Aeoliella mucimassa: one gene and its partner. The protein of the gene in region 1 binds, or shares a complex with, the protein of each later gene. Links are inferred from orthologs where the notes say so. Each region holds a gene or a part of one and is shown on either strand. Other genes may lie near its edges. The genes, in order: fliM and fliG.

Evidence for each region.
Region 2: the proteins of fliM (region 1) and fliG are in contact, whole or in part, in a crystal structure (PDB 4QRM), measured with the Thermotoga maritima proteins. The link is inferred for Aeoliella mucimassa from one-to-one orthologs. Residues at the interface, in WP_004081085.1 of Thermotoga maritima: Tyr124, Leu127, Asp128, Ile130, Met131, Gly132, Gly133, Pro134, Glu136, Pro139, Arg141, Thr144, Glu145, Ile146, Glu147, Ser149, Ile150, Lys153; in WP_004082903.1 of Thermotoga maritima: Phe122, Ser125, Glu126, His127, Pro128, Gln129, Thr130, Val133, Glu157, Arg161, Leu164, Leu165, Arg167, Ser169, Glu171, Val172, Glu175, Ile176, Asn179, Lys182.

What each region holds. Positions count from the first base shown.
Region 1 is NZ_CP036278.1:6,073,296-6,081,738, reverse strand. What follows is about bases 4,955-7,882. They hold fliM (flagellar motor switch protein FliM), read left to right. Parts: upstream 4,955-5,839; coding sequence 5,840-6,925; downstream 6,926-7,882. Other genes in these bases: Pan181_RS23905 (carbon starvation CstA family protein), read right to left, coding at 6,943-7,882; Pan181_RS23915 (glutamate-5-semialdehyde dehydrogenase), read left to right, coding at 4,955-5,794. Also shown: ethanolamine ammonia-lyase subunit EutB, read right to left, coding at 1-1,606; Pan181_RS23925 (PQQ-dependent sugar dehydrogenase), read left to right, coding at 2,020-3,477; folP (dihydropteroate synthase), read left to right, coding at 3,516-4,409; more of Pan181_RS23915, read left to right, coding at 4,520-4,954; more of Pan181_RS23905, read right to left, coding at 7,883-8,443. UniProt on the Bacillus subtilis protein: One of the proteins that forms a switch complex that is proposed to be located at the base of the basal body.
Region 2 is NZ_CP036278.1:5,347,917-5,356,387, reverse strand. What follows is about bases 2,454-5,409. They hold fliG (flagellar motor switch protein FliG), read left to right. Parts: upstream 2,454-3,414; coding sequence 3,415-4,404; downstream 4,405-5,409. Other genes in these bases: Pan181_RS20935 (RNA recognition motif domain-containing protein), read left to right, coding at 5,328-5,409; Pan181_RS20940 (hypothetical protein), read left to right, coding at 4,544-4,990; Pan181_RS20950 (6-pyruvoyl trahydropterin synthase family protein), read left to right, coding at 2,755-3,240; Pan181_RS20955 (triphosphoribosyl-dephospho-CoA synthase), read left to right, coding at 2,454-2,718. Outside these bases: Pan181_RS20965 (metal-dependent transcriptional regulator), read right to left, coding at 47-724; Pan181_RS20960 (alpha/beta fold hydrolase), read left to right, coding at 950-1,849; more of Pan181_RS20955, read left to right, coding at 1,846-2,453; more of Pan181_RS20935, read left to right, coding at 5,410-5,633; Pan181_RS26295 (hypothetical protein), read left to right, coding at 5,735-5,893; Pan181_RS20930 (hypothetical protein), read left to right, coding at 5,954-6,157; Pan181_RS20925 (DEAD/DEAH box helicase), read left to right, coding at 7,410-8,471. UniProt on the Bacillus subtilis protein: One of the proteins that forms a switch complex that is proposed to be located at the base of the basal body.

The DNA of each region.
Region 1 (8,443 bases):
CGTCGTAGATGCGATGAATATTTGCCTTCAGTTCAGGCGCCAGCTGCGAAGGTTTCTCTCCATAGCCTTCCGCGACAAACACACCTCGGCGGCGAATTTCTGCTAGCTTCTGCCGACCTTCGGCAATGATTTCAGCAGCTGGTCGCTCGTCGTTCTTCCTGCGGCAGTATTGCTGATATACCCATAGCGGGTCGCCAAAGTGCTCCGTGGGATTCCCTTGGCGATCGACGACCCCCAATTGCTGGAAGAACTGCCACATCGCGTCGTTGATGCGGTAGCCAAACTTTTCGCGAATACGAACGTGATCCTGGTAGCCAGTGGTCAGGTACCCGAGCATGGGATCGATCTTGGTCGGCAACGCCATGAGGTAGGCCGGGTTGGCTGGCATGATTTGGTCCAGGCACCAGTCGAGATCGTCGAGCGACACGTCCATGTGCAGGGTGGAGCAAACATCGAGCCCGATGCACAAACCATGCAGCTTGCCCATGACGATGTCTTCCAGGCAGCAGCGGACTAGCTGCTCGCGGGAGCGAAACACCTCAGGTCCGATGAACCCGGCCACGTCGTTCAGGTGCACCCACGCAGTGTCGGGCACGCCGGCTTTGGCGCGGGCCGTAGCGACATCGTGACTCAGGGCTCGGGCGAAGCCATACTTGCGTGATTCGTGGATCACCATGTCGAAGCCATGGCTATGGCCGTTGGTGAAGTCGGCCCCCTGCCCTGTTTCGAAGTACATGCCAAACCGCCCGGTCCGCGACCGAGCGTGCTGCCGCATCTTCTCGATGCTAATATCGAACGTCGCGTTCGCGGCATCGCTCCCCGCAATACTCTGGAACCACAGTTCCGTGGAGCCGGGCCAGTGTTGCTCGACTTCGGCTTGAACATCGATGTGGGAGAGCACACAGTGCGGCATCAGCGAGTCGATGCCAAATGTCTTGAGCAGGTCCTGCAGCGTGAGTTCGACCGCAGCGACCGACTTCGCCTCGCTGGAGACTGGATTCGTTCCCAGCAGCAGGTCGCCTACCCCGTACGACCAGGCGTCGAACACTTGCCAGGCAATATCGTCGATATGATCCGTCGGCGAATTCGGCTGCACCCGGGCGCTCAGGTACCCGCGGGCGCCGATGTTGCTGCCAGGTAGCGGGTTGAACACCTTGCGGCCGACCTGAATCAGCTCGTCGTTCGACATGAGCTTCACCACCGCTGCAATCGCTACACTCGATAGCCCCTTGCTCGCTTGCTTGATGGCTTGCTCGTCGGCTGATAGCAAGAAGCTCTTCAGCTGGCCCACCGTGAGTGTTTGACTGGTCGGGCGATTCGCAGAATCTACGACGCTAGCAATGTAGTCGGAGAGGTCGTCGTGATGGATCGCGTGTGAGTCGAGGTCGGCGAGCTTCGTGCGAGCGAGCAACTGCCGGGCGTGGGAGCGCGAGGCCTCGTCGGCCGCTGCGACGCCGACAATCTCGTCGCCCTCCTTGTAGTCGTTTGCCGCGCCGAGCAGTTTGGCGTAGAGCTGCTGATCGAACTCCCCTTCGGTGCGTTGCATGTACGCGAACAGGTCTTCGCCTTGAACAGGGGGAGCGATTCCGGTGGTCAGTGTTAGCATATCATCTGCCTGGCTTCGAGGGCCAAAGGAACCCATGGCAACGGCCGCCGACCCGCTGACCAGTGATTGCATGAAAGTTCGTCGCGTAGGCATATGGCTACGTGCTCTTCGGTATTTGCTGCCTGAAAGTCGCGAAGGGGGAAGTCAAGCTGCGACCAATATAAGCGAGGTTGAGCGACTCGCCAAACATAAATCGTGAGACAGTGGATTGGTTGCCTTCGATGGCTCGCCCCGTATAGTGCTGTGACGGACCCGGAAGTCCCAGGAACCAGGCTCCGAGTGAATGGTCGCTCTTCTTCGCAAAGCACAGGTGTTTTATGTCTTCTCCTCTGCGATTCGTCCCGATAGTGGCCCTCGTCGCCAGTTTAGTGCTTGCGTCCAGTGGACAGGCGGAGATTCAAGGGCTCGAGCGCATGGCAACCGGGCTGGATCGCCCGATCTATGTGACGCATGCACCGAATGACCCGGAGCGGCTGTTTGTGGTCGAGCGCGGAGGAGATATCAAGATTCTTAATCTCGATGATCACTCGATCAACACGACCGAGTTTGCCACCGTGACCGGCATCAACGGTTCCGGCGAAGGAGGGCTGCTCGGCATGGCGTTCCACCCCGATTACGACAGCAATGGCAAGTTCTATGTTTATCTGACAGGAAGTAGCAGTAACTCCGGCACCAATTTCAACTCACTCGTTCGTGAGTACACCGTGTCGTCCGAAAATCCGGATGTCGCGAGTACCGACTACACCACGGTAATCGAATGGCAGCAGCCAGCGACGAATCATAACGGAGGATGGATAGGTTTCAGTCCAGAGGACGGATACTTATACGTCATGTCGGGCGATGGCGGAGGCAGCAACGACACCGGCAGCGGTCATACCTCCGGCACCGGCAACGCCCAGGACATCACCGACAACCTGCTCGGCAAGGTGCTGCGAATCGACGTGGATGGCACCAACGCGGGCAACTACGGCATTCCTGATGACAATCCTTTTGTCGATATAACCGGCGACGACGAAATCTGGGCCTATGGTGTTCGCAATCCTTGGCGGTCGAGTTTCGATCGCCAGACGGGGGATCTTTGGATCGGAGATGTTGGTCAGAGTTTTCGCGAGGAGGTTGATTTTCAATCTGCCGACAGCACCGGCGGGGAGAACTATGGCTGGCGACTTCGCGAAGGAACCAGCGCGACTCCCAGCGGAGGGGTCGGCGGAAATCGTCCCCCTGGAAACGTCGACCCGGTCTACGAATACGCGCACGGATCAGGAGAGTTCGAAGGTAACTCCCTAGTCGGTGGCTATGTCTATCGCGGTGCCGACACGAGCGTTCAGGGCAAGTACCTGTTCGGCGACTCCGTGTCAGACAATGTCTGGATGTTTGATCCCAGCGATCCGACAGGAACCGTTGAGAACATTCTCGACCAACTCACGCCCGATGTTGGTTCGGTCAACGGTCTCGTCTCGTTCGGAGAAGATGCCATGGGCAATCTCTATCTAGTCGATATTGCGTCGTCCCTTTTCAACCAAACGTTGGGGACGGGAGAGATCTTCCGCGTGGTCACCGACACACCGCTGCCAGGCGACTACAACCACGATGGCACCGTGAACCTGGCCGACTATACCGTGTGGCGCGACAATCTCGGCGCATCCGGCTTGGCCCCGTTCGTGCCTGGCGATGGAAATGGCGACGGCCAAGTGTCGAGCGCGGACTACGAATTGTGGAAACAGCAATTCGGAGCGGTCCAACCAGCCGACAGCCCAGTAGCGGTGCCTGAGCCAGTTGCGGCAAAAGTGGCTATTTTTTCGCTGTTCGCCGTGGGGTGGCTGGTCGTTTCTAGTGCACCGCGGCGGAGGCTGCAGCCTGATCGGGCCTGACTGTTGGCCTCGCCAGCGTCTCCGATTACGCTAGTGGGATGACCAATCCCTTCGAACCTGCCTCGTTTCCTGTGCATCCCATCGAACCGCGAGCTACTAGCTGGCGGTTGCGAACCCGTACGCTTGAATTCAAGTCGTTACCGATGTGGATGGGCATCGTCAATGTGACGCCCGATAGCTTCTCGGATGGCGGTCGCTACGCGACCACGGATGAGGCGGTGGAGCATGCCTTGCAGCTAGCAGACGAAGGGGCCGACATTCTCGACATCGGCGGCGAGAGCACCCGACCCTATTCCGAAGTGGTTGGCGAGCAAGAAGAGCTTGATCGTGTGGTGCCGGTCGTCGAGAAGCTCATTTCACAAACCGACGTGCCGATTTCGGTCGATACCAGCAAGTCGAAAGTCGCCCGCGCGGCGATGGCTGCCGGAGCCGAGATCATCAACGATATTACCGGCCTCGAAGGCGATCCGGAGATGATCAACGTGGTGGTCGAAACCGAGGCCGGCGTTTGCGCCATGCACATGCAGGGCACGCCGCAGACCATGCAGGACAATCCACAGTACGACGACCTGATCGGCGAAATTCGCAACTACCTGGCGACACGCCGCCATGTGTTGTTGTCGGCCGGCGTCGACCTGGAACGCATTTGCCTCGACCCGGGCATTGGATTTGGAAAGACCCACGAACATAACCTGACGCTTGCCGCGCACTGTGGCGACTTTCATTCGCTGGGATGCCCGCTGCTGGTGGGACATTCCCGAAAGGGATTTTTGGCGAAGATCGTCGGCGACTCCCAGGCCGATCGCTCGGCCGCCACGGTCGGCGTCGCCCTGGCGCTGGCACGCCAAGGGGTGCAAGTGATCCGGGTGCACGAAGTACGCCCCGCCCGCGAAGCAGTGCTAGCATTCGCTGCCGTGGGTGGGCTTGCCTGACCGCTAGCATCCGCGGCGATCCGCCGTTATTCGTTCGCAAGCGGCGTTGACCGCTATCGCGAAACTCACGATACTCCTTCGCCACTCTATCTACGAATACAGCACTCAACATGGGTACTAGCAACCACGTGGACCTCGAAACTTACACCAAGCAAGTCGCCGAGCAGGCCAAGGCCGCTTCGCGGCAAATGGCTTCGCTACCTGGCGGTACCAAAATCGCTTGGCTTCGAGCGAGTGCGCAATGCCTACGCGATCACACGAGCGATATCCTGGCAGCCAACAAGCAAGACATTGCCGCCGCTCCCGGTTACGGTTTGAGCGATGCCCAGATCGACCGCTTGCGACTCACTCCAGAGCGTATCGAAGGCATCGCCAGTGCGTTGGAAGAAGTCGCCTCGCTGCGTGACCCCATTGGATCGGTAATCGATTCGACGGTCCGCCCCAATGGTTTGCGGATCGACAAGGTTAGCTGCCCACTGGGGGTGGTGTTCTTCGTGTACGAGTCGCGTCCGAACGTCACTGCCGATGCAGCAGCGATTTGCGCGAAAGCGGGCAATGCAGTGATTCTGCGGGGCGGCAAAGAAGCCATCCACTCGAGCCAAGCCATTGTTGCGCAGCTCGCCTTGGCGGCCAAAGAGCATGGCGTGCCGGAGCATGCAGTGCAGTTGGTCGACACTACCGATCGGGCGGCCGTGGGACATTTCCTTAAGCTAAGCCAGTTGATCGATGTCGCCATCCCCCGGGGCGGCGAAGGGCTCATTCGCCGAGTGGTCGCTGAAGCGACGATGCCGGTAATCAAGCACTTCAACGGCAATTGTCATGTGTATGTACACGCGGATGCCGACTTGTCGATGGCCGAGCAAATATTGATCAACAGCAAGTGCCAGCGGATGGGGGTTTGCAACGCCTGTGAGTCGCTGCTGGTACACAAAGACGTAGCGGCCGAGTTCCTGCCAAGCGTCGCGAAGGCACTCGCTGCCAACGACGTGGAGATTCGCGGTTGTGAGCAAACTTGCCAGATCCTGAGTCAGGCAGTTCCTGCCACCGAAGAGGATTTTGGAGCCGAGTTCTTGGGACCGATCATCTCGTGCAAGGTGGTCGATTCCGTTGAGCAGGCGATCGACCATATCAATCGCTACGGCTCTGGACACACCGAGGCGATCATCACCACCAGCTTGGAGCCAGCCCGGCTGTTCGCTGAAGGGGCCGACAGTTCGGCCGTGATGATCAACGCCAGCACGCGATTCAATGATGGGGGAGAATTTGGCCTGGGAGCCGAAATCGGGATCAGCACCGATAAGTTCCACGCCCGAGGACCTTGCGGCATCGAGGAACTCACCACTTATAAATACATTGTTCAAGGACAAGGACAAGTGCGAGGATAAGCCAATTGCTGTTTCTCGCCTTGATTGCTAACGGATTGGCAAACGATGGGTGACGTACTAAGCCAAGCAGAAGTTGAAAGCCTACTGAACGAGGCCAAGGCGGCCCAAGCCGGACCGCCTGCAGGTGTCGAGGCGGCTGCCCCTGAACCGGTGGCCCCGCCGCCCCCCACGGCCAAGGCGCCCCCGATGCGCCCTCGCGAAAAGATTACTCCTTACGACTTCAAACGCCCCGAGCGTGTGGGTAAGGAGCAAATGCGGGCGCTGCAGACCATGCACGAAGGCTTTGGGCGTAACTTCGGCGCTGGCTTGTCGGCGTTGCTGCGGTCGATCGTGGAGGTAAAGCTCACCAGTGTCGATCAGTTGACCTACAGCGAGTTTGTGTTCAGTCTCGAGAACCCCACCTGCTTCAACCTGATTACGGCCAAGCCGCTAGAAGGACAGTTGATTCTCGATATCAACCCGTCGCTGCTGTTTCCGATCATCGATCGCCTGCTAGGCGGCGGTAGCACCCCCACTCCCCCCGCACGCAGACCACTCACGGAGATCGAACTCCGCCTGGTTCGTCGCATTACCGACCTGTTTCTGCAGGAAATGCGCCGGGCGTGGGAGAACGTGCTCGACCTGGAACTGAGCGTCGACCGTGTCGAGAGTAATCCGCAACTCGTGCAGATCGTGCCGCCAAACGAAGTGGTGGTGCTGATCAGCTTCGAGCTAACGCTCGGCAACGTGCGGGGCATGATGAACCTCTGTATTCCGTTCAACTCCATCGAGCGGATTGGCAACAAGCTTAGTGCGAATAGCTGGGTAGCCATTAGCAAACGCCCGGTTTCGGCCGAATCGCTGCAGCGATTGTCCGACCAGGTGGGCAATGCCCCTGTGGAGTTGATCGTCGACCTGGCCGATACAACGATTTCCACCGCCGACCTGCTCGGACTGCGCGTGGGCGACATCGTGACCACCGAGAAGGACATTCGAGCGCCACTCGTGCTGTGCGTGGAAGGGAGGCCCAAGTTCCTCACCGCCATCGGTGCTTTCAAAGGTCGCAAGGCGATTCGCGTGGTCGACGCCATCGAAGAACAGCACGTCTCGATCGGCGAGGAGATCACCACCGCGGTGAGTGAGGAAGCCTAGCCGGGCCGATCTGATCGTTAACTATCGCGGGCGCGGAGCGTCAGCGGCGGGAGCGCTTGTTCGAGGACACCTCGCGCGCGTTTCCAGGTGAGTAGGCCTTCGACGATCATCCAGCCTTCGAGGGCCAGGATGCACACACCGAAGCCCATGAGCACATAATTGCCCTGCCATTCGTGGGTCAGGTTGTAGATCATCGCCCAGGCGGGCATGAGTAGCATGAACATCATGGGGGCGACCACGAACCAAGTCGCAATGTTCCGCCGCCGCAGATAGAAAGCGGTCACCAGAAAGGCCAAGCCAGCCAGCAGTTGATTGGTCGCCCCGAACAGCGGCCAGAGGATCAGGCCACCGGTGCCTGGATCTTTACCTGGTGCTGGCAGTAAGGCGATGGCTCCCCCAACGACCACCGCAACCGTCGTTGCGGTGTACTTGTTTGTAAGTGGTGCCATGTTCAGCGAGCTGCCGAGTTCCTGAATCACGTATCGTTGCAGACGCGTGGCGGTGTCGAGCGTCGTTGCGGCAAAGCAGGCTACGAGCACCGCGATGATCGCCTTGCTCAGCGGCAATGGAACGCCTAGTGCGGAAACGAAGTTTGCTCCACCATCGACGAAGGCTCCCACCTTTTTGGCGAGCCCCATCGTCTTCCAGCCTTGCGTGGACGTGCTCACGGTGCCATCTTCGGCTACGACTTGCTGAATCGCATAGCGACTTTGCCAGGCGGCCCGCCCAGTGAGTGTCGGTTGCCCCTCCACCGTGTCGACTCCCATGCCCACGCCCGCGCAGCAGGCCAGAATCACCACCACGGCAAGTGCTCCTTCGAGTAGCATGCCACCGTAGCTGACGTACTGGGCGTCGTTCTCCGAGTCGATTTGCTTGCTGGTAGTTCCGCTCGAAACCAGGCAGTGAAAACCACTGCAAGCACCACAGGCAATGGTAATGAACAGGAATGGCATGATCGGCGGGGCATCGGTCGGCACGTTCTGGGCGATGGCCGGAGCACTCTCGAGCTGTGCTTTGCCTTGCACCGCAGCGACGATCAACCCACCAACGAGCAAAGCCAGAGCCACCAGTAGCTGATGGCTGTTCACGTAGTCGCGGGGTTGAAGCAGCAACCAGACTGGCAGTACTGAAGCCGCAAAACAGTAGACCAGTAGCAACGCAGTCCACTGAATCACCGGCGAGCCAAATGGCCCAAACGCTTCGAGTGTTGGCAATTCAATCGCACAACCCTCCACGTAAACACCGCAGTAGACCGCTGTATACAGGATTGCCAGCGCGGCGATCGATGGCCAGAGCAAACCAACATTCGCTTTGTAAACCAAGACACCCACCGCCACCGCGACTGGCACGGCGACCAATACACTGAGGACCGACGACGGGTACATGTCGAACACATTAGCAATGACGAGCCCAAAAATCGCAATGACAATCGACAGAGCGAAAAACAGGATCAGCAGGAACAGCAGCTTCGCCCGCGGAGAGATTAACCGCCCCGCGACCTCGCCGACGGTCTGTCCT
Region 2 (8,471 bases), 720 kb from region 1 along the record:
CGCCGCTTGCGGTTTAGCCCATTGGACTAAACCGCAAGCGGTTTTTTTATGGCTGTGAGGGTGCGTCGCGCGTTTCGTCGACGTACACATGACTCGCGACATGCGAATCGAGATGTTGCTGATCGCCATCAAGTTCGATCGTCTGTCCACCATCAGCGTGCACTTCGGCCACCGAGCCCGACACGCCGATCGCGATGCCCGACTCGCTTAGCTCGCGCAAGAACTCTGGCGATTGGTCGACCACTCGCACGACGCGAAACTGTCGTCCTGCGGATAGCTCGGCCAGCGGAATGGCCGCCGCGTGGGTCATCTCGCCATCGGCCGCCGGAATCGGATCGCCATGCGGATCGAACTTCGGGTGACCCAGGTGTTGCTCGATGCGGTCGACCAGCCAGTCACTGACCGCGTGCTCCATGTGCTCGGCTTCTTCGTGCACTTCGTCCCACGAGAGTTCGAGTGTCTGGACGAGAAACAGCTCGATCAATCGATGGCGGCGGATCACACGTAGCGCCAGCGCGCGGCCGACCGGGGTGAGCTGCACCCCCTCGTACGGCTTGTAGCTCGCCAGGCTGCTTTCGGCCAGCGTTTTGAGCATGCTGGTCACCGTGCCTGGCGACACCGACAGGGCCTCGGCGATCTGCCCTGTAGAAACCGTGCGGTGCAGGTCGCCGTCGGCCAGCTGGTAGATGGCCTTCAAGTAGTTTTCGACGGTCAGGCTTGCCACGAAGTCGATCCTCGTTTCCCAGTGTTTCGAAAGGGGACGCCCTGTGAGGATCGCCCGCTTGCCGGTAGTCTAAAGCGAGTGTCGCCCTAGTGTAGCGTCGAATCCGCGGAATTGCCCGCAGATTTTCACGTCGTCGTGGGAGGCGCATCGCCCTGAGCGATACACTCCTACGGTATTCCCTTCCCACGCTTTGTCGGTCCCTCCAGAATCGCTTGCTGTTGGTCTATGAGTCACTCCCAAGCTCACTGGCGCGAACTCTATCCGTTCGGCTCGCACTGGCTCGGTACGGACAAGGGGCGCATTCACTACATCGACGAAGGTGCGGCCGACTCGCCGCCGATGTTGTTCGTGCATGGCAATCCCACCTGGTCGTTTCACTGGCGCCGGCTGATCACCGCGCTGAGCCCACGATTTCGCACCGTGGCAATCGACCACCTTGGTTGCGGGCTGAGCGACAAGCCGCAGCAAACGCTTCGCCTGGCCGATCACATTGCTCACTTGGTTTCGCTAGTTGAGGAGCTGGACCTCAAGAACATCACGCTCGTCGCCCAGGACTGGGGAGGAGCCATTGGGCTGGGGGCGATGCTGCAAGCACCCGAGCGGTTGTCGCGGATCGTGCTGTTCAATACCGGCGCGTTTCCCCCTTGGTACATTCCCTATCGAATCGCTGCCTGCCGTTGGCCGGTGGTTGGGCGGTTGGGCGTGCAGGGGCTCAACATGTTTACCCGGGCGGCGCTCACCATGACCTTGTCGCGGAGCAGCCAGCTCGCCCCAGAAGTCGCAGCCGCCTACCTGGAGCCGACCAATAGCTGGGCGAATCGTCGTCAGATCTACGAGTTCGTTGCCGACATTCCAATGTCGGCCAAGCATCCCACCTGGCATACGCTCGAAGGCATCGAGCGTGGGCTCGAGTCGCTGGCCGATCGCCCTGCGCTGCTCGCCTGGGGCATGCAGGACTGGTGCTTCCGTCCCGACTGTCTGGAGAAGTTCATCGGCTACTGGCCCAACGCCGAAGTGCACCGCTTGGACGATGTCGGTCACTGGGTGGTTGAAGATGCTCCCGATCAATCGCTCGAGCTGATTGAGTCGTTCTTATCGCGTACTGATGCTGAGGCACTTTCATGAGTTCCGCTGAGCCTTCTCGTTTTTCGTTGGGGGCGTGCGCCTCGCTGGCTTGCTTGTGGGAGGCCACCTCGGCGAAGCCGGGCAACGTGCATCGCGGTGCCGATTTCGAAGACCTGAGCTACGCCGACTTTCTCGCCAGCGCGGCGGTCATCGGTCCGGTGATCGAACGCTGCAGCGAGCAAGGTCTGGGAGCCACCGTGCTGGCTGGCGTCGAAGCGACGCAGCGAGTCGCCGGAGTGAACACGAACCTCGGCACGTTGTTGCTGCTTGCACCGCTCGCGATGGCCAAGGGCGACACCCAACTCGCTGGCAAGCTCATCGAGCAGGCGACCGCCGACGACGTGGCCGACATCTATCAGGCGATTCGCCTGGCCAAGCCTGGCGGGCTTGGGGAGGTCGAGCAAGGCGACGTTGCCCAGCCGCCCGAGCACTCGCTGCTGGCGGCCATGCAACTGGCGGCCGATCGCGACCTGATCGCACGCCAGTACACGACGAACTTTGCCGACGTGGTTGCTGCGGCCGACTACATCGAGTCGCACCTGGCCGGCGGGCGGAAGCTGAACGACTCCATCGTGCTCGGTCAGTTGTTGCTGCTCTCGCGCCATGGCGATAGCCTGGTGGCCCGCAAACTCGGCCAGCAGCTCTCCGACGACCTGGCGACGCAGGCCGCCACGACGCTGGCCTTGTACACGCAAGACATCGAAGCCTACTACCGCGGAGTCGCCGACCTCGACTTCTGGCTACGAGCCGATGGGCATCGTCGCAATCCCGGAACCACGGCCGACCTGCTCGCTGCGGCGTTGTTTGTGCTGCTCGTCCAGAACCGTCTGTCGATGCCGGTGCAGTTTTACGCTCCGCCGGTCGAGTAGCTTTCGCCTGCTCGCCCCGCGCTCACGAGGCCAACCATGCAAAACAGTTATCGCGTTCGGCTTGCGAAGGAACAATTCACGTTCTGCGCGGCGCACTTTATCACTTACGCCGGTAACATTTGTGAGCCGCTGCACGGGCATAACTACACGGTGTCGGCCGAGTTCACTGGGCCGCTCGATGAGAACCAGTACGTGGTCGACTTCATCGCCGCTCGCGATGCGCTGATGGCCATCACTAGCGGGCTTGATCATCGCATGCTGCTGCCGACCAGCCATCCCACCATCGCAGTCGTGGCCGACGATCGCGAGGTGACCGTTACATTCGAGGATCGCCGCTGGGTGTTTCCCAAGGGCGACTGCGTGCTGCTGCCGGTTTCGAATACCACGGCCGAGTTGCTAGCTCACCACATTGGCGAGCAACTGCTAGCATCGCTGGCCGAGCAGGGCTTCGCGCCTGCCCGGCTCGAGGTCGCGGTCGACGAATGCCAGGGCCAGCAGGGCGTTTGCGTGTGGGACGCTTAGCACGCGGGCTTTCTTGTCGACTGCCAAGGCTAGCGTTGTCTGCGGTAAAGTTTGCCTAATCGGCAAAATCTCTCAAGCTCGTCGCTCGCGAGCTACGATTCAATAGATACCCTTGCGCGGTAAGTGCGCGCGAGGGGGGTCGACTACTTTTCCCCCCAGCTGTTTGTCGCCACTATGTCGGATATTCATCGCGCTGCAATCGTACTGATGAGCCTGCCCGAGGATGAGGCTGCGCTCGTGCTGAGCAAGCTCAGTGCTAAAGAGGTCGAACAGGTTTCCATCGAGATCGCCCGCACCAAGCGGATCAGTCCGATGGAGCAGGACACCACGATCCGCGAGTTCGCCAATACCAGCCCCGCGGCTTCGACCGAAGGGGGAAGTCTCGACCTCGCGAAGAATCTGGTGAAGAAAGCGCTCGGCTCCGATGCCGGGCAGGCGCTCGACAATATTCGCCAGCAGATCGAAGCGTTGCCGTTCGGGTTCTTGCGAACGGTCGATAGTCAGAACGTGTTGACCTACTTGAGCGACGAGCATCCTCAGACGATTGCGCTAGTGATGTCGTATCTGCCAGCCAACTACGCAGCCGAGGTGCTCGCGGGGCTCTCGCCCGACCGGCAATTGGCCGTCGTGCGGCGGATGGCCACGATGGGGCAGACGAATCCCGAGATCATTCGCGAAGTCGAACGCGGCCTCGAAGGGCGGATGTCGAACGTAGTGAGCCAGAGCCTGCAAAGCGCCGGCGGCGTGGAACCGGTGGCCGAAATGCTCAACGTGACCGAGCGGTCGATCGAACGGATGATTCTCGATCAGATTGCCGAAGAAGATCCCGATCTGGTCGAAGAGATCCGCCGCTTGATGTTCGTGTTCGAGGATGTCGCCAAGTTCTCGGGCAAGGACATCCAGGTCATGCTTAAGCACATCGAAACTTCGCAGTGGGCTCTGGCTCTCAAGGGTGCCAGCGAGGAACTCAAGGACAAGGTGCTCGGCAACATGTCGCAACGGGCGGCCGATATGCTCCGCGAAGAAATGGAGTTCCTCGGGGCGGTCAAAGTGTCCGCGGTCGAAGCCGAGCAGCAACGCATCGTCGATATCGTCCGCAGCCTGGAAGACGCCGGCGAAATCGAAATCAATGCCAATGGCGAAGAAGAGCAGCTGGTGCAGTAGGTGGCCTGTCGGGTTCTCGTCGCCGGCTGGCGGTTTTGGTCGCCAGCCGCGCAATGTCGTGTTAAAGTGGTAGGCACGGATTGCTGCCCTATAAGCCATTTTATTGAGGTCGCGTCCGCTATCCAGCAGGAGCCACCTCATGACGAACTCGCGTGCGGCTAGCAAACTCTGGCTTTGGCTTGCACTGGCGGCGGTGTTGCTTGCGATGGTGGTGTTGTTCTGGGGATTCGCGGATCCAACACGTTGGATCATCGTCGAAACTACGGGCTTGCCATGGCCAAAGTCGGCAGAGGTGCTTGGAAGCGACTACCAGGAAGCGGGCCCGTTCGGCACAGACTTTGTGCGAACGATCCACCTTGAGATGAGCCAGGCCGATGCCAACGCCTGGCTTCAAAGCTCTCCCTTCGGCGGGAGAGTTGCTTGGCAGTCCGGCCCAGTGACTCCGATCGAGTCGCAGCTCTTCCCCATCTCTGTAGGCGACGACCCCACGCTCCGCAGCGCCAAAGCCGATCTGGAGTCGGAGCAAGCGTTGCTAGTCATTCAACCGCAAACCGGCGAGGCCTGGCTGCAGATTTGGAATGATTGATAGCGAAACGTAGTCGCTGTTGGTCAGGCGGTGTTCGGTTGTGATTCGATTGGCAGTAGCTTTTGCCCTTTATTTACTGGTTTGCCAGCATCGTAGGGCGAGTTCTCTGATTGCTATTTCGACAGCGGCTTCCGATTAGGTCTATCCACAAGTTTCGCCAGCCGATACCATGAGGGTGGTAGGTCAGTCGATTGATGACTACGCTTCTAGCCCTCTCTGGTGGTTAGTCCCCGACGCTTTTTCGCCCGTCCCGCCTAGTATGTGGTCGTTTTGCCGACCGTTTTCTTTTGGGCATGGCGCTATTGTTTGCCCGGTTCTGTATTGGATGGAGACTATTTTGGGTAAGAAGTTGTATTGTGGAAATCTTAGTTATGAGATGTCCAGTGGAGATCTTGAAAAGCTCTTCAGCGAATTCGGTGGCGTACGCGACGCCCAAGTGGTTTCGGATCGTGAAACCGGCCGAAGCAAAGGATTTGGCTTCGTCGAAATGGAGTCGGATGGCGATGCGCAATCGGCCATCAATGGATTGAACGAAACGCTGCATAATGGCCGTCCGTTGACGGTGAACGAAGCCAAACCGCGTGAAAGCCGAAGCGGCGGCGGTGGTGGTGGATACGGCGGCGGTCGCGGGCGACGCTATTAACCAAAGCTAGCTTACGGACTTTTAGTGGTTGCACAGAGCGGGCCAGCGTTGTTTGCTGCGCCCGCCAACCACGATCGATCGCACCCGTGCTTGGGGATTATGTGTCCAAAAATCAAAACACCTTCGAAAAACGACGTCGCGAGCTAGAGAAGAAACGCAAGGCGGAAGAGAAACGCCAGAAGAAGCGGGTCCGCAAGGAAGAAACCATAGACGAAGAACCTTCGAGTTCCGTGGTGGATGACGACACTGAGGGGAGTTGAATCAGACTTTTGCACGGAGGTGGAAACCTGTAAATCCGAGAGGCAGAAGTGATTTTATCGATGACCGAAGAGTGCGTGTTAACGGTGTTCCGACAGTTCTATATGACCCCCGACAAGATGCTGTGCTTCTATGGGCAAGACCTGGAAGACAAGACCATGGCCTTACAAAGCCTCGTGGATAGACAGTTCCTGGTTCGCGAAAAATTCAAAGGGGGATACTCGCTGACGGAAGCCGGGTATCACCATATGAAGCAATCGGTGTAGTGCTTTTCCAAAGACCTCCCGGGGCGATGCCCCGGGCTGGCATGTGATTGCCCCTTCGGGGCGTGATACTGTCTGCACCCTCCCTTCGGGATGGGTCGGGCTATCAGGCCCGGGGAGGGCCTGAGGCCTTGACGTTGGCTTGAGCATAACGTAGGAGCGTGCATGCTCTCGGGGCCCGATCTGATGAATTGAGAAGCTTTCTCCGCTTCCCACCTCCCCGGCCCTAAGAGGCCGACCCGCGTTCCTGGAATTGGGCCAGCGAAGGGGGAATTGGGTGTTTTGATTCTCTCCATTTTTCGCTGGGAATTGGCCACCTGTGGTGTTCTAATGGACAGGTGATTGAGGCTGTCGGCTTTCAGCTATCGGCTGTTGGCTTTTTATGAAAGGAGGTGAATCAGATGTGATGTTTCTCTAAATAACAAACGACTAGCGACGCGCAGGCGAATGGTTGCTGGCGTGGGGGCTGGCTGCTGCGCGTGTGGGTAATGCGGTGGTGGGGCTGCGACGCTGGAAGCTCCTGGACCCACGCTACTACCCTTTCAAACCCCAACTTCCAACTCCCAACGTCCAACTCAAAATAGTTTCCCACCCATGGGAATCTATTTTGGGCAACTATCGCGGAGGTGTTGATGCAACTCATTGCTGGTAAACGATTTGCGATAGATACCCAGCGCGAAAATAGATTCCCACTCGATGCGTTTTTGGAAATGGGAATCTATTCGAGGGACGAAACCACTGGTTTTATAGAGTCGGCGGAGATTCAATTTTCCCATCGGTGGGTAAATTGGGAATCTATCATAATGCTAGTCGCGGCCTTGGTGAGGGTTGCAATGGTTGGCGGGGAAATATCCCGTGCTAGCGGGCGAATCACGCCTTGCAAATCTGGACAGGGCGGTTATACTTCCACTCCTTACATGAGGTGTGAGACTTACCGAGCTTTGAGTGCCGGTCTGTTCACTCAAGCTCGATATTTCGCCTGCCAGGCGGTCGTGAAGTTCAATCGCGACGCCCCCTCGGCAGGTGCCGCTCGACTGCGATTGATTCTCTTGCCCCTTAGGCCTTGCCTCCCCAGACGTAAATGAGCTGGGGGAACGCCCTTCTTGAGTAACAAGTTGGCCACCTACCAGGTGGAGCAAGGCAATCCAACGGCAAACCCTCGCTTGCGAGGGACCCCACGAAGCCCCCTAGTGGTAGAGGTCTGCGGACCCCGACCGCGCCCAGGGTGCAGACACGAAAGTAGATTAGTTAAAAGATGAAGTTCACCGAACTTGGCTTGGCCGAACCGTTTCTCCGTGCCCTCGAAAAATTGGGCTATGAAGAGGCCACCCCGATTCAAGCGGCTGCAATTCCGATGATCCTGGCCGGGCGCGACGTGATTGGTTGCGCCCAAACCGGCACCGGCAAGACCGCTGCGTTCACGCTGCCGATGCTCGATCGTTTGCTGCAGACGTTGCCACCGAAGCCCGAGGGGCACAAACCCGAAAAGCCGAAGCACAAAGGTCCGAAGGGATCAAAAGGGGCGAACCCACGCCCACGCGTTCTCAAGTCGCTGGTGCTGTCGCCTACTCGCGAGCTAGCTGCCCAGATTAGCGAGAGCCTGAAGAAGTATGGTCGCCACACTCCGCTACGTCATTGCGTGGTGTTTGGCGGCGTGTCGCAACTCCACCAGGTGCGGGCGCTGCGTCATGGGGTCGACTCGTTGGTTGCGACTCCCGGGCGGTTGCTCGACCTGATTGGCCAAGGGCACATCGACCTGTCGCAGATCGAAATCCTGGTGTTCGACGAAGCCGATCAGATGCTCGACATGGGCTTCCTGCCCGACCTCAAGCGAATCGTGTCGATGGTGCCTGAGGAGCGTCAGACGCTGATGTTCTCGGCAACGATGCCGACGGAGATTCGCCGCCTGGCGGAGCAATGGCTGACCGATCCCGAGAGCGTGGAAGTCGCTCCGGTAGCGACTCCCGCCGAGCGGATTGCTCAAAGCGTGCGGATGGTCGAGAAGAAAGAGAAGCCCGACGAGCTAGCGCGGTTCTTGAAAGAGACCCCGCGGAGTCGCACGTTGGTGTTCAGTCGCACGAAGCATGGTGCCGACAAGATCGTCAAGCGTTTGGAACGCGACGGACTTCGCGCGGCCGCCATTCATGGCAACAAGAGCCAAGGAGCCCGCACCCGTACGCTCGAAAGGTTTAAGGGTAAGAATCCTCCGATTCTGGTGGCGACCGACATTGCTGCCCGCGGTTTGGACATTCGCGATGTTTCGCACATTGTGAACTACGATTTGCCAGAGGCCCCCGAGACCTACGTGCACCGCATT